2 regions of the Corynebacterium kroppenstedtii DSM 44385 genome follow, and region 2 is predicted to be linked to the other one. Evidence: riboswitches for the same ligand, from Rfam matches in the RefSeq annotation. Region 2 holds a riboswitch; the other holds the start of a gene.

Region 1 (5,336 bases), 460 kb from region 2:
GAAACTCGAATCGGCACACAACCCAAAAACGCCCGGCAAACAGCAGCCGGGCGGGTATATGGTGGCTCGATCTACGGGAGCTCTTTCAGGACCTCCATTCCTCGCTTCGGGTAATCGGTGATAAGCCCGTCGACGCCCGCGTTATCGATAAAGTATTTGATGGTCTCTTTATCGTTGACCGTCCAGGGGAGAACTTTGATGTTCATCCCGTGCGCTTTTTCTACATAGTCGCGGTCAGCGACGGGGTGGAAGTCCTTGTCGCCAACCTTCGTGTCGTAGGGCTGCGCATAGCCAGGCGACGTGATCTGAGCCCCGAGCGCCTGGATCGCCTTGAGAGCATCACCGTCGTACTTCTCGTAGGTGTAATCGGCTAGCCACGGTGAATCTTTTTTCCACGTGGTCTCGTCGTATAATGCGGCCAAGGTGACGTCGGGCTGATGTTCTTTCAGGAGTTTGAGTGACCGCCAGTCGAAACTCTGGATGGTCACTTTGCCGCGAACACCGTATTCGTCAACAACACCCATGATGGTTGAAACGAATTCTTCCGGTGTCGCAGAGACTTCCCGTTTATCCGCCTCAATCTTCGTTTCAATGTTGTAGCGGACGTCGGCTCCTTTTTCTTTAACGAGGTCAAAAACGTCGTTGAGCTTCAGAATGTGGTTATCGGGGGCCACCTTCTGGTCAGGAAAATCAGCGAGCTTCTTGTCACACTTCAGCGTGCTGATTTGATCCCACGTCAGGTCATGAACATTCTTGCCGACGTATGGGAACTGCGGATCATCAGGTGTGGCGGGGTGGGTGTCAGAGCATTTCTCGTCCTCGATCTTCGGATCGTGCCACACCGCCGGCACGCCATCCTTCGTAAGGACAATGTCCATTTCGAGAGTATTGACGCCTTCATCGATCGCTGTTTCAAAAGCTTGTTTGGACTCTTCGGTGTTCTCGCCACGGCCACCGCGGTGCGCCTGAAGATCAAAACTTGCGAGGTCGACGTGGTTTCCGCTGGTCTTCTCTGCGGACTGTGTCGTCGAGTCTGATGCCGACGTGGCGCTGGAGGTGTCATTGTCGTTGTCAGAGGTGCTGCACGCTGCCAGTGACCCGACGGTTGTGAGCAGAAGTGCTGCGGTATAAATCCGTGCCCGGGGAGTTCTCATTACTTGGCTCCTTCGTCGTTTTTCTGTGCGTTGGTGCTGTTGGCAGTTGCTTCGGTCGTGTCGGTTGTGTCAGTCGCGTCGGCCGGGGTCGCGTTGGCCTTGGAGTGATGCTCCATCAGCAATTTCTCGTCCTTGCCGACGCCGGCGATAAGGGCAATTGCGATGAAGGCACACACAAGCAGGAAAATGAACGTGACATTCCATCCCCAGTGCTTGATGATAAAGCCGATTCCTGTCGAGGCAAGCGTTGCACCAACGACGTATCCCATGAGCCCCGTGAATCCAGCCGCCGTGCCCGCAATATTTCGTGGGGCGAGGTCGATGGCTTGAAGGCCGATCAGCATGACAGGTCCGTAGATGAGTCCACCGATGAGGCTGACTAACAACAGAGGAATCCACAAGGGCGAGTTATGGGGGACGAGCCAGTAAGCAAGGGTGCACAGAGCAACTGCACCGAGGAAGAGAATTCCGGTACTTGTGCGATATCCGCGGAAGATTTTATCCGTGACCCAGCCGCAGATGAGGGTGCCAATAATTCCGGCAATTTCGAAGGTTGAGAATCCGGCGATCGAGCCGTTGAGGCTAGCTCCGTGGATGTCGTGGAGATACACAGGCGTCCAGCTGAGGATTCCGTAACGCAGAACGTAGATAAAGATGTTGGCCAGAGCTAGGAGCACCATAACGCGATTGGTCAAAATGTGGCGCCAAATGATGGTGAAGGTCGACTGGTTTGCGATCTCGCTGTCGTCGATTGCTTCGGTTTTGGCCGGGTCGTTCCGGTACTCCTCGATGGGAGGGAGGCCTTCGGACTCAGGTGTGTCTCTAATTAATAGGAAAGCGATGAGAGCAACGATGAGCGAGATAATGCCTGGGAGCCAAAACGCTGATTGCCATTGGTTTCCGGTGATGGACAATGCCCATGCGATCGAGATGCCGACGCCAGCACCGCCCACGTTGTGAGCGCAGTTCCAGATGGCCGTTTTCCACCCGCGCTCTGTCGTCGAAAACCAATGGACGAGGGCTCGGCCGGACGGAGGCCAACCCATGCCTTGGAACCACCCGTTGATGAACATGACGAGGGTGAAGATGGCCACCGTGGCATGGAGGGCGGGGATGGTTCCCAGAAGGATGTTGGTGATGCCTGACAGTGCGAGTCCGAGTGGCATGAACAGTCGTGCGTTCGCGCGGTCAGACAGCGTGGCCATCATGAACTTGGAGAGGCCGTACGAGATATAGACGGCGTTGGCAATAATGCCGATGGCGACTGTATCGAGGATGCCGTCGTTCTTGATCAGTGCGGCGACTGGCGAAATGTTGTTTCGGACCAGGTAAAAGCCTGCATATCCTATGAATATCCCCATGAATACTTGCAGACGGAGCCGAGGATATTTATGGGCGATTTCGTCTGCGGGGAGCAGGGGTTGTGGTGGGAGCGCGCGGAAGGATAATTGGCGCGCAGTTTTCTCTTGTGACACGCCAAATATTATGCGGTAGCTGGGACCCTAAAAAATATTATCAATTGGTAACTGTCGCATCGGTCGAGGTCAGACAGGCCCGCATATCCCCCGAATGGGGATAAAACCCTCATCCTTAAGCGACGGTTGCGTAGGTTTCGGGGACCTCCGGTGACCCCGCGGCGGTTTAGGGCATTTTTTCGCGCTGTTTTCTTACAGAAAACGGTCTTGACGTGGTGATTTGTGGACATTCTGTGTTCCGTGTAGAGTTCTAACACGTTCGAGCGGCTCCCCGAGAGAGCTACTCAACGCAATCGGCGCTCTTTTAATAGACGTGCTGATGGCCCTGTGGCGCAGTTGGTTAGCGCGCCGCCCTGTCACGGCGGAGGTCGCGGGTTCAAGTCCCGTCAGGGTCGCATTTATTTCGGCCGGACTTTGTGTCCGGCCGTTTTTGCATTCCGGGGGCCGCAGCATCACTGTCGTAGAGGCCGCCGTCGTATAACCCCGAATATATCTCCCCAGTGTCGCCGTGTTTCTCCTGCATAAATGGGTAGTTGAGAAGCTCTACCGTAAGCTACCTGTAGACGGATAGCCATCAAACTGGGAAATGCGGGGAATGCAGTGCGAATCTGCAACTGACGCGCAACGGTGACACGCTATTTTGCGTTAAGTCCGGATACCGCGTTTTGCCTTGGAAGGCTAGCCGTGAGCTTCGATATCTCGCGTTTAGGTAGAGAGGATAGTTTTCCATGCGCGGTTTCTCACTCTTTTCCCACTCTGGTTCGGACCATTCGTGGAGGACTCCAACACTTGCAAGCCAATCACCAAGCAATCGCCGAATGACGCGGAAACGCAGGTTGAGCGTGGCTATTCTCGCGTCGGTAACCATGCTGGGAGTGGCCGGTTGTCAGTCGGGAAATGAATCCTCAAATGATGCAGAAAAGTCAGCATCGGATAGCGCTTCGTCGAAGGGGGATCAATCGGGAGACTATCCGGTTACCCTGAAGAATTGCGGCCGGGATTTGGAGATTAAGCAAAAACCTGAACGCGTCGTTGCTTTAAACCAAGGTGTGACCGAGGAATTATTGTCAATGGGCTTCGGTGATCGAGTTGTTGGTACAGCGACCTGGACCGATCCAATTTTGGATAATCTCAAGGCTCAGAATGACAAGATCAAACGCTTGTCCGATAACAACGCCTCGATGGAGACAGTTCTCGATCAAAACCCAGACTTTGTAGCCGCGACATTTGCGCAAACGTTGGCTGATAGTGGTTCCGGAAGTTACGAGAGCTATAAGAAGGTCGGTGTACCGGCATATCTCGATCACACGGAATGCACGAAGTCGGATAAGCCGGGTGATAATGGCGACGGTGGTCGGAAAGAAAAACTCCGGATGTCTGATATCTATACAGATATTCACGATCTCGCCGAGATCATGGGTGACAAAGCCGCAGGTGATGAGCTCCAAAAGAAATTAGAGGACCGCATTGCCAACCTCAGCTCCTCAAGTAAAGACATTCCTTCCGGGACGTCTGTAGCCTTTTGGTTTGCCAATTCAGAAAGCCCGTACATGGCCGGTGGTAAAGGCGCTCCCCAGATTATTGCGGACCAGCTCGGGCTCAAGAACGTGTTTGAGGATAATTCGGAAGAATGGCCACAAATTGGGTGGGAGGCCATAGCCGCGAAAGACCCCGATTATCTCGTTGTGGGAGACCTCACCCGTAAGCAGCAAACTGCCGAGACCGCCAAGGAAAAGATCAAATTCCTTAAAAATAACCCGGTCGCGAAGAATATGAAGGCAGTGAAGAATGACCACTTGATTGTGGTTGCCGGTGGTGATCTCAACCCTGGAATTCGCACTGTTGATGGCATGGAAAAGGTTGCTCATGCTCTCGCTGATGGCAACAAGAATGATGGTCAGGGCTCCTCAGAGGACAATTCTCCGTCAGAGCAGGGGAATAGAGAAGAGTGACGTCGACAGTCAAACTCTGGATTCTCGTTAGTGCATCGCTGGTAGCTCTCTTTGTCTCAATTTTATTTTCTATAACGTTGGGGCCATTGAGTGTTTCGATGACCGATGCATGGCGAGTTGTCGCTTTCAAACTAGGTCTTAGTTCGACGCCCGAAGGGGTCACTCTTTTAGAGCAAAACGCGATTTGGGAATTGCGTATGCCACGTGCGCTGCTGGCTGCAGTGGCAGGTGCTGCTCTCTCCATATGCGGTGCCGTGCTGCAGTCTTTGCTACGCAATGGTTTGGCCGACCCCTACCTGCTTGGTATCAGTTCCGGAGCCTCGGCTGGGGCCGTAGTGGTCGTTCTTACTGCCTCGACGGCGGCGTCGTTTGTGATGGCGCCGGGAGCTTTCGCGGGAGCACTAGCAGCGTTTTCGCTCGTCCTTCTCCTCGCGTGGGCCGCGGGGAATGGTAACCACAACATTATTCTGGCGGGGGTTGCCATTACTCAGCTCTTCTCCGCTCTCACCAGTTTCCTCATCATGTTTTCAGCCGACGCGAACACCACGCGTGGAGTGCTGTTCTGGATGCTGGGCTCCTTGGCGAGTTCATCCTGGCAGACGGTTGCTCTCAGCACTGCCATCTTTGCAGTCAGCTTCGTGGTGCTCTTTTGTCATTCGACGGCGCTAGACGCCTTCACCTTCGGCGCCGATAGCGCGGCGTCATTGGGCATCAACGTCAAGCGCGTCCGGATGGTGGTTATTGGCGTTGCCTCC
Region 2 (5,336 bases):
GCGGTTTCCCGGGGTTGGATTCCTTCGCTTTTGCGTATTCAACAAGGCGCTCGACGGGGTCGAAGTCGCGAGCTTCCTTATTGTCTTTTCGCTGTTTGCGGGCATCGGAGAGGTTGCGTGCCGCGCGCAAAAACATGGTTGTGTCCGACGAGTTCATGGTTCTTCCTCAGTGGTTCCTTACCGGTTTCGTGGTCAGAGGCGGATCTTTATAACGTGTCTTTTACTACTGTAGTGGGGTGAGGGGGCGGTTCGTCTAGTAACTACGTACAATGAGTGTCGTGAGTACGCAGAAGACAGCAACCGCGATTTTGCACACTAATCGTGGCGATATTTCTATCGACCTCTTCGGTAATCATGCTCCCCAGACCGTCGATAATTTTGTCGGGTTGGCTAAGGGCACGAAGGATTACTCGGAGCGCAATGCTTCGGGTGGAGAAGAGGGCCCGTTCTACGATGGCGCAATTTTCCACCGCGTCATCGACGGTTTCATGATCCAGGGTGGGGATCCGACGGGAACAGGCCGTGGTGGCCCCGGTTACCGCTTTGGCGACGAATTCCACCCTGAACTGCAGTTTGACCGCCCGTACCTGTTGGCCATGGCGAACGCCGGCCCGGGTACCAACGGTTCCCAGTTCTTCATCACCGTCGCCCCGACCCCGCACCTGAACAACCACCACACCATTTTTGGTGAGGTCACCGATGCGGATTCTCAGAAGGTCGTCGACACGATCGCGGAAACAAAGACCGATCGCTTCGACCGTCCGCTGGACGACATCGTGATTGATTCCGTGGAGATCGTCGAGAACTAGTTTGTGTCGTCGGTAATCTATCTAGTACCGACGATTGACGACGAGTAACGTGGCGCCCGTGTCAGTGCCTATAGCGTTCCGGTACGTGTACTGCGTTGGTACGTGTAACGTGTGATGACGTGCTGACACGGACGATTCGCCAAACCCCTGTGACCTCGGGCGCGCTGATTGCCTGCATCGTCGTGTACCTGGTGACCGTTGTGCAATCCGGGTCCCTGGACGGCAACACGCATGAATCGTCCTTGGCGGCGTCCTGGTGGCTGTATCTACCCGCGCTGACGCCCGATAACGAAGCTCTCCTCCGTGGGCTGACTTTCAGTTTTCTCCACTCCGGCTTGACGCATCTCCTGTTCAATGGGGTGATGTTGTGGGTGTTCGGGGTCGGCATCGAGCGCACCTATGGTTCGCTGGCGATGGCGATCATTTTTGCGGGCACAAGCTACGGTTCGGCCGCCATGATTCAATGGCGCGACCCCCTGTCCCTGACCGTGGGGGCATCCGGAGTGATCTATGGCCTGATGGCTGTTGCCGCGGGCATGTATCTGAACAATAAACCGCAGATGAGGGCGCTTATCGTCCTCATTGTGGTGAACTTGGGGTATTCGTTAATTACGCCGGGCATCTCCTTGTGGGGGCATATTGGGGGATTGCTGACGGGTGCCCTGATGGCCATCGCGATCTACGGAGCACAGATTGTGACCGGTGTTCGCGGGCCGGGCCGACGTGTGGGACGGTTCGTCGCTGCTGGTCTAGGCACCGCGGGTATGGCGCACGGTGTTGGCTCGATGTCGAGTGGCACCTCATTGCTCGGTGGTGCTGGAGGCGCCATGATGGGGGCCGGTGGATCGCAGCGAAGGCTTATCGCGCGACTGTCAGCGTCGGTCGCTGTGTTCGTGGTCGGTTGTGGAGCGATGGTGGTTTACATCGCACAGGTTGATTCCGCGCTGGGGGTATAAATTCTCGGATTGGGTGTATTTCCCGACGAAAATCGGCATCTGGGCTACCAAAAGGCGGGGATGGGGTCTACAGTTGGTGTGTACAAGACGATGAGGAACCCGGTGAGAATCCGGGGCGGTCGCGCCACTGTGACTTCGTTAGCGGTTGGGCAGTACGCCTGGTCAACCTGGTCGTTCCAGGAAGGGACAGCCCGATTATTGGATCTGCTGGGGTGAAAACCCCAGGTTGGGATCGTGTTTAACGAAGCAGCCAGATACTCGCGTTTTGTATTTACTTTCTTTGTTACGCGTCATATCAAAAGGAGTTGCTGCTGTTGGCTAAACTATATTCTTTTCTCTTGTGAAAGTAGGCGGAGTTTAACTCACGCCCATCACAAATTCTCAAACTAGGAAAATTCTTTTCTTCTAGTGTTGTTACTCCATAACGAAACGCCCAGGCAGGCGCGTGGTCTCGTATGCCAGGGCGTTTCTTCACTTTCATAATTGAGGTCTACACTCGCGTAGGAATACGCACTGTTTATTTTCCAGAAGAGGAAGTATTTGTTATGACCGATTCATCACTTCATGCCGCTCAGCCAGCATCATCTCGGACGTCGGCACGCGCGCTCGCAGAAGCGATCGATGTTCCTTCGTCATTTGTGTGGCTGTTCTCTGCACTGGTCATTGGCCTGTTGGTGTACTACTTCGTTGGTATTGACCAGGGTGCGACCAGCGTCTTCGGTAACGACATGCATATCCACGAGTGGGTACACGATTCCCGGCACTTCTTGGGATTCCCCTGCCACTAATCTTCGCGTCGTCGCCAGGGCTTTCCTGGTAGACGCCCATATTTGGAGTTAAAAAATGGAACGCCAATTCGTTCTACGTTGCGGGGGCTTCGGTTTACTTGCTGGGCTTTTGTCCTTCATCTTCGCCAAGCTGTGGGCAGAGCCCATCATCAGCCGGGCAATCGATTACGAGGAAGGGCGTGACGAGGCCCAAGACGCCCTCGATAAAGCCGCTGGTATTGCCACTGGTGGCGATGAAACCGAACTGTTCAGCCGCACAATTCAATCGACCGTGGGTATCGGTACCGGTATGGTCCTTATGGGGCTTGCCCTGGGCCTGCTGTACGCGGTGGTGTTCAGCCTGTATCTTCGGTACGCAAAGCCAACCAACATTCGAGCCGCTGCTATTGGTGTTGCAGCCGCCATGTTTGCCTGCCTGTACATCGTTCCCTGCTTGAAGTACCCGTCGAATCCGCCCGCCGTCGGTAACCCGGACACAATTAAGCAGCGCACATGGCTCTTCCTCACGATGATTATCGCGTCGGTAATCGTGATGGTCGGGGTTGTTTTTCTGCACAAGGTTTTGTCCGCGCGCATGGATTCATGGGTTGCTTTCCTGATTTCAGCCGTTGTTTTCGCGGTCATCATGTACGCGTTTAGCCGGTTGCTGCCGTCGTTGGGGCATTTGCATGCCAACATCGACGAGTTCGGCCGACACAATTCTGAGACGCCTCGTCCACTGACAGACCCGGATGGGAAGATCGTGTACCCAGGGTTCCCTGCAGATGATCTTTACTATTTCCGTGTCTACTCATTCATGGCCCAGTGTATCCTCTGGGGCGTGATCGGATTTGGCACCGCGTTGGTGTCCAAGAAGGCCATTCATAAAGCCGCTGTTCAGGCTGAGAAAGAAAAAGTCGCGGCCTAAAATTAGATCCCGTAACCGTTCCGCGTAGCTATGTAATTTAAGGCGTAGCTACGCGTTGTCATATTGGTAGACATATCGTGTGTGCCGGAAGATATCCGTGGGATCACGGGATATGTGGCCTGTCTGTACCGATACCGGCTGATACACAGCTATTTAGGTGCCAACATAGCTTGCAGACCAACAATGAAGACTTTATTGTGAGAAGTAGCACCACGGTTTCGTGGTGGTTCAAAAAAGTAGGCCACCGTGCCCTTACACGATGACCTACTCGGGGCAAACCCCTCTTAGCAGAGCTTCTCGATCAGATCGAGTAAAGCTGCTAAGTGGCCAGCCAAAGGCCCATATTTCAAAGCCAGGGCGAGGATCCGTACGATCACGGCCCTGGCTTTGCTTATGCCTTTCAGCCAGCCTTTACGGCCTCTGGGAATAGGCTTCCTATCCACACCATCACCTCCTTCCGTTAAATTGGAGGTCCCCTTCATCGCTGATAGGAGGCCCCACGTGCTTCACGCGGGACAGCCGCGCAGCAACGAAAGGGGGCTTGACATCACGTCAAGGCCGAAAGTAACCATAGCAAATTCGAACGCCCCATTGCCGGCCATGAGAAGTGGGATTGAACAGCAATGGAAACAGGGCATGTGTGCCCATACGCCTTCACATGCCCCATTAATCAGCTCGCTAACATGCTCCTAGCATGCGGTACGCCGGAGATCACTTTCCGTTCTTGAGGTGAAGGAGTCTCGCTGAACCGCCAGGGGCCACCAGCCCGGCACCACGGTCGTAGAGAGCACGCAGTGATCGCACAGCCACAATGTGCCAAGAGGGAATGCGTTGTGTTAATGGAAAGGTCACCTCGTAGTAGGGCGCTCTCAGTGGGATAATTTCAGCATGAGGCGTTTTCATCGGCAGAGCCGCACGACCATCGGCGTGGTGAGGCTTATCGTTGTCTCGGCACCCCTCGCGAGCGCACGTCTGCCGCGGTTCGCGTCGTCAGAAGACACAGTCCGGTGGGCAGATTACCGGCACGAGCTGCGTCGTTACGAGGAATTCAGTGATATTAACGACGCGGGTCCGGGCACGGAAGAAGCGGCCAAATCCACCCGCTTGCGCGTTTTCGTCGGCAACCCGGGCCCGTGGGATGTGGGGGAGTGGGCGGGAAAGCCTTTGCCTCTTGTGTCGCCAATGAAGGTTGCGCAGTGGAGGAAGAACCCGGACTATGACGGGCATCGTGGGGAATCGCTACGCACCTATATCGACCGCGTGGCGAAGTGGGCTGACGATCTAGAACCAGGGGAATACGTCACGGTCAGCGACCAATCGCTGGGCCGCGCACTACTCGTGCATGCTCTGGATGCCCCGCCCGACGCCTTTTGGCGCTGCGATATACCCCCCGAGTGGCAGATGCGATTCCACCGTCGGCACAGCGGTGACAAAGAAATGTGGACTCTCCGCGGCCTGGCACCCGTCGATCCGGCGTCGTCGAGAATGTTGCGATAAGCCCGTTAGAGCGCGTCAGACAGATGTGCCTATTTCCATCCCATAGTCATTAAGAGTCCGACGACGAAGAGCCCGAAACCGATGGCGTAGTTCCATGCATTGAGGTCCTGCATGAACGGGATTTGCGGCCCAGCGATGTAGTTGACCACCAGCCATAGAAGCCCAGCAATGATGAAGCCGAACATGATGATGCGGTACCACAGCGGGGTGGACGCATTGTTGAGCTTGACCGGGGTACGGGTGGACGTCGATGACGACGCGGGCCTCGACTCTGAGGACTCAGTTACCTTTGACTTCGGCATATCAACCTTTCTGACTCCGCGTGGCAGCGCACGAACGATGGTGTTGTCTGCCATGCAAGGTTAAGGGCAGCGCATAC

The links. A riboswitch is a leader RNA that binds a small molecule or an ion and turns the genes downstream of it on or off. The one in region 2 is predicted to bind cobalamin.
Region 1: linked by a shared signal. The riboswitch ahead of CKROP_RS02020 (ABC transporter substrate-binding protein) and the one ahead of CKROP_RS00195 (CbtB domain-containing protein) in region 2 are both predicted to bind cobalamin.

What each region holds. Positions count from the first base shown of each region.
Region 1 is NC_012704.1:503,027-508,362, forward strand. Features, by position in the region: gene CKROP_RS02005 (glycerophosphodiester phosphodiesterase family protein) at 72-1,154, opposite strand; gene CKROP_RS02010 (MFS transporter) at 1,154-2,629, opposite strand; tRNA gene CKROP_RS02015 (tRNA-Asp) at 2,951-3,024, shown strand; cobalamin riboswitch at 3,164-3,311, shown strand; gene CKROP_RS02020 (ABC transporter substrate-binding protein) at 3,448-4,581, shown strand; gene CKROP_RS02025 (FecCD family ABC transporter permease) at 4,578-5,336, shown strand, end outside.
Region 2 is NC_012704.1:41,091-46,426, forward strand. Features, by position in the region: gene CKROP_RS10410 (hypothetical protein) at 1-157, opposite strand, end outside; gene CKROP_RS00185 (peptidylprolyl isomerase) at 270-809, shown strand; gene CKROP_RS00190 (rhomboid family intramembrane serine protease) at 929-1,765, shown strand; cobalamin riboswitch at 1,827-2,045, shown strand; gene CKROP_RS00195 (CbtB domain-containing protein) at 2,311-2,553, shown strand; gene CKROP_RS00200 (CbtA family protein) at 2,609-3,460, shown strand; gene CKROP_RS11390 (hypothetical protein) at 3,745-3,903, opposite strand; gene CKROP_RS10415 (histidine phosphatase family protein) at 4,349-4,957, shown strand; gene crgA (cell division protein CrgA) at 4,987-5,259, opposite strand.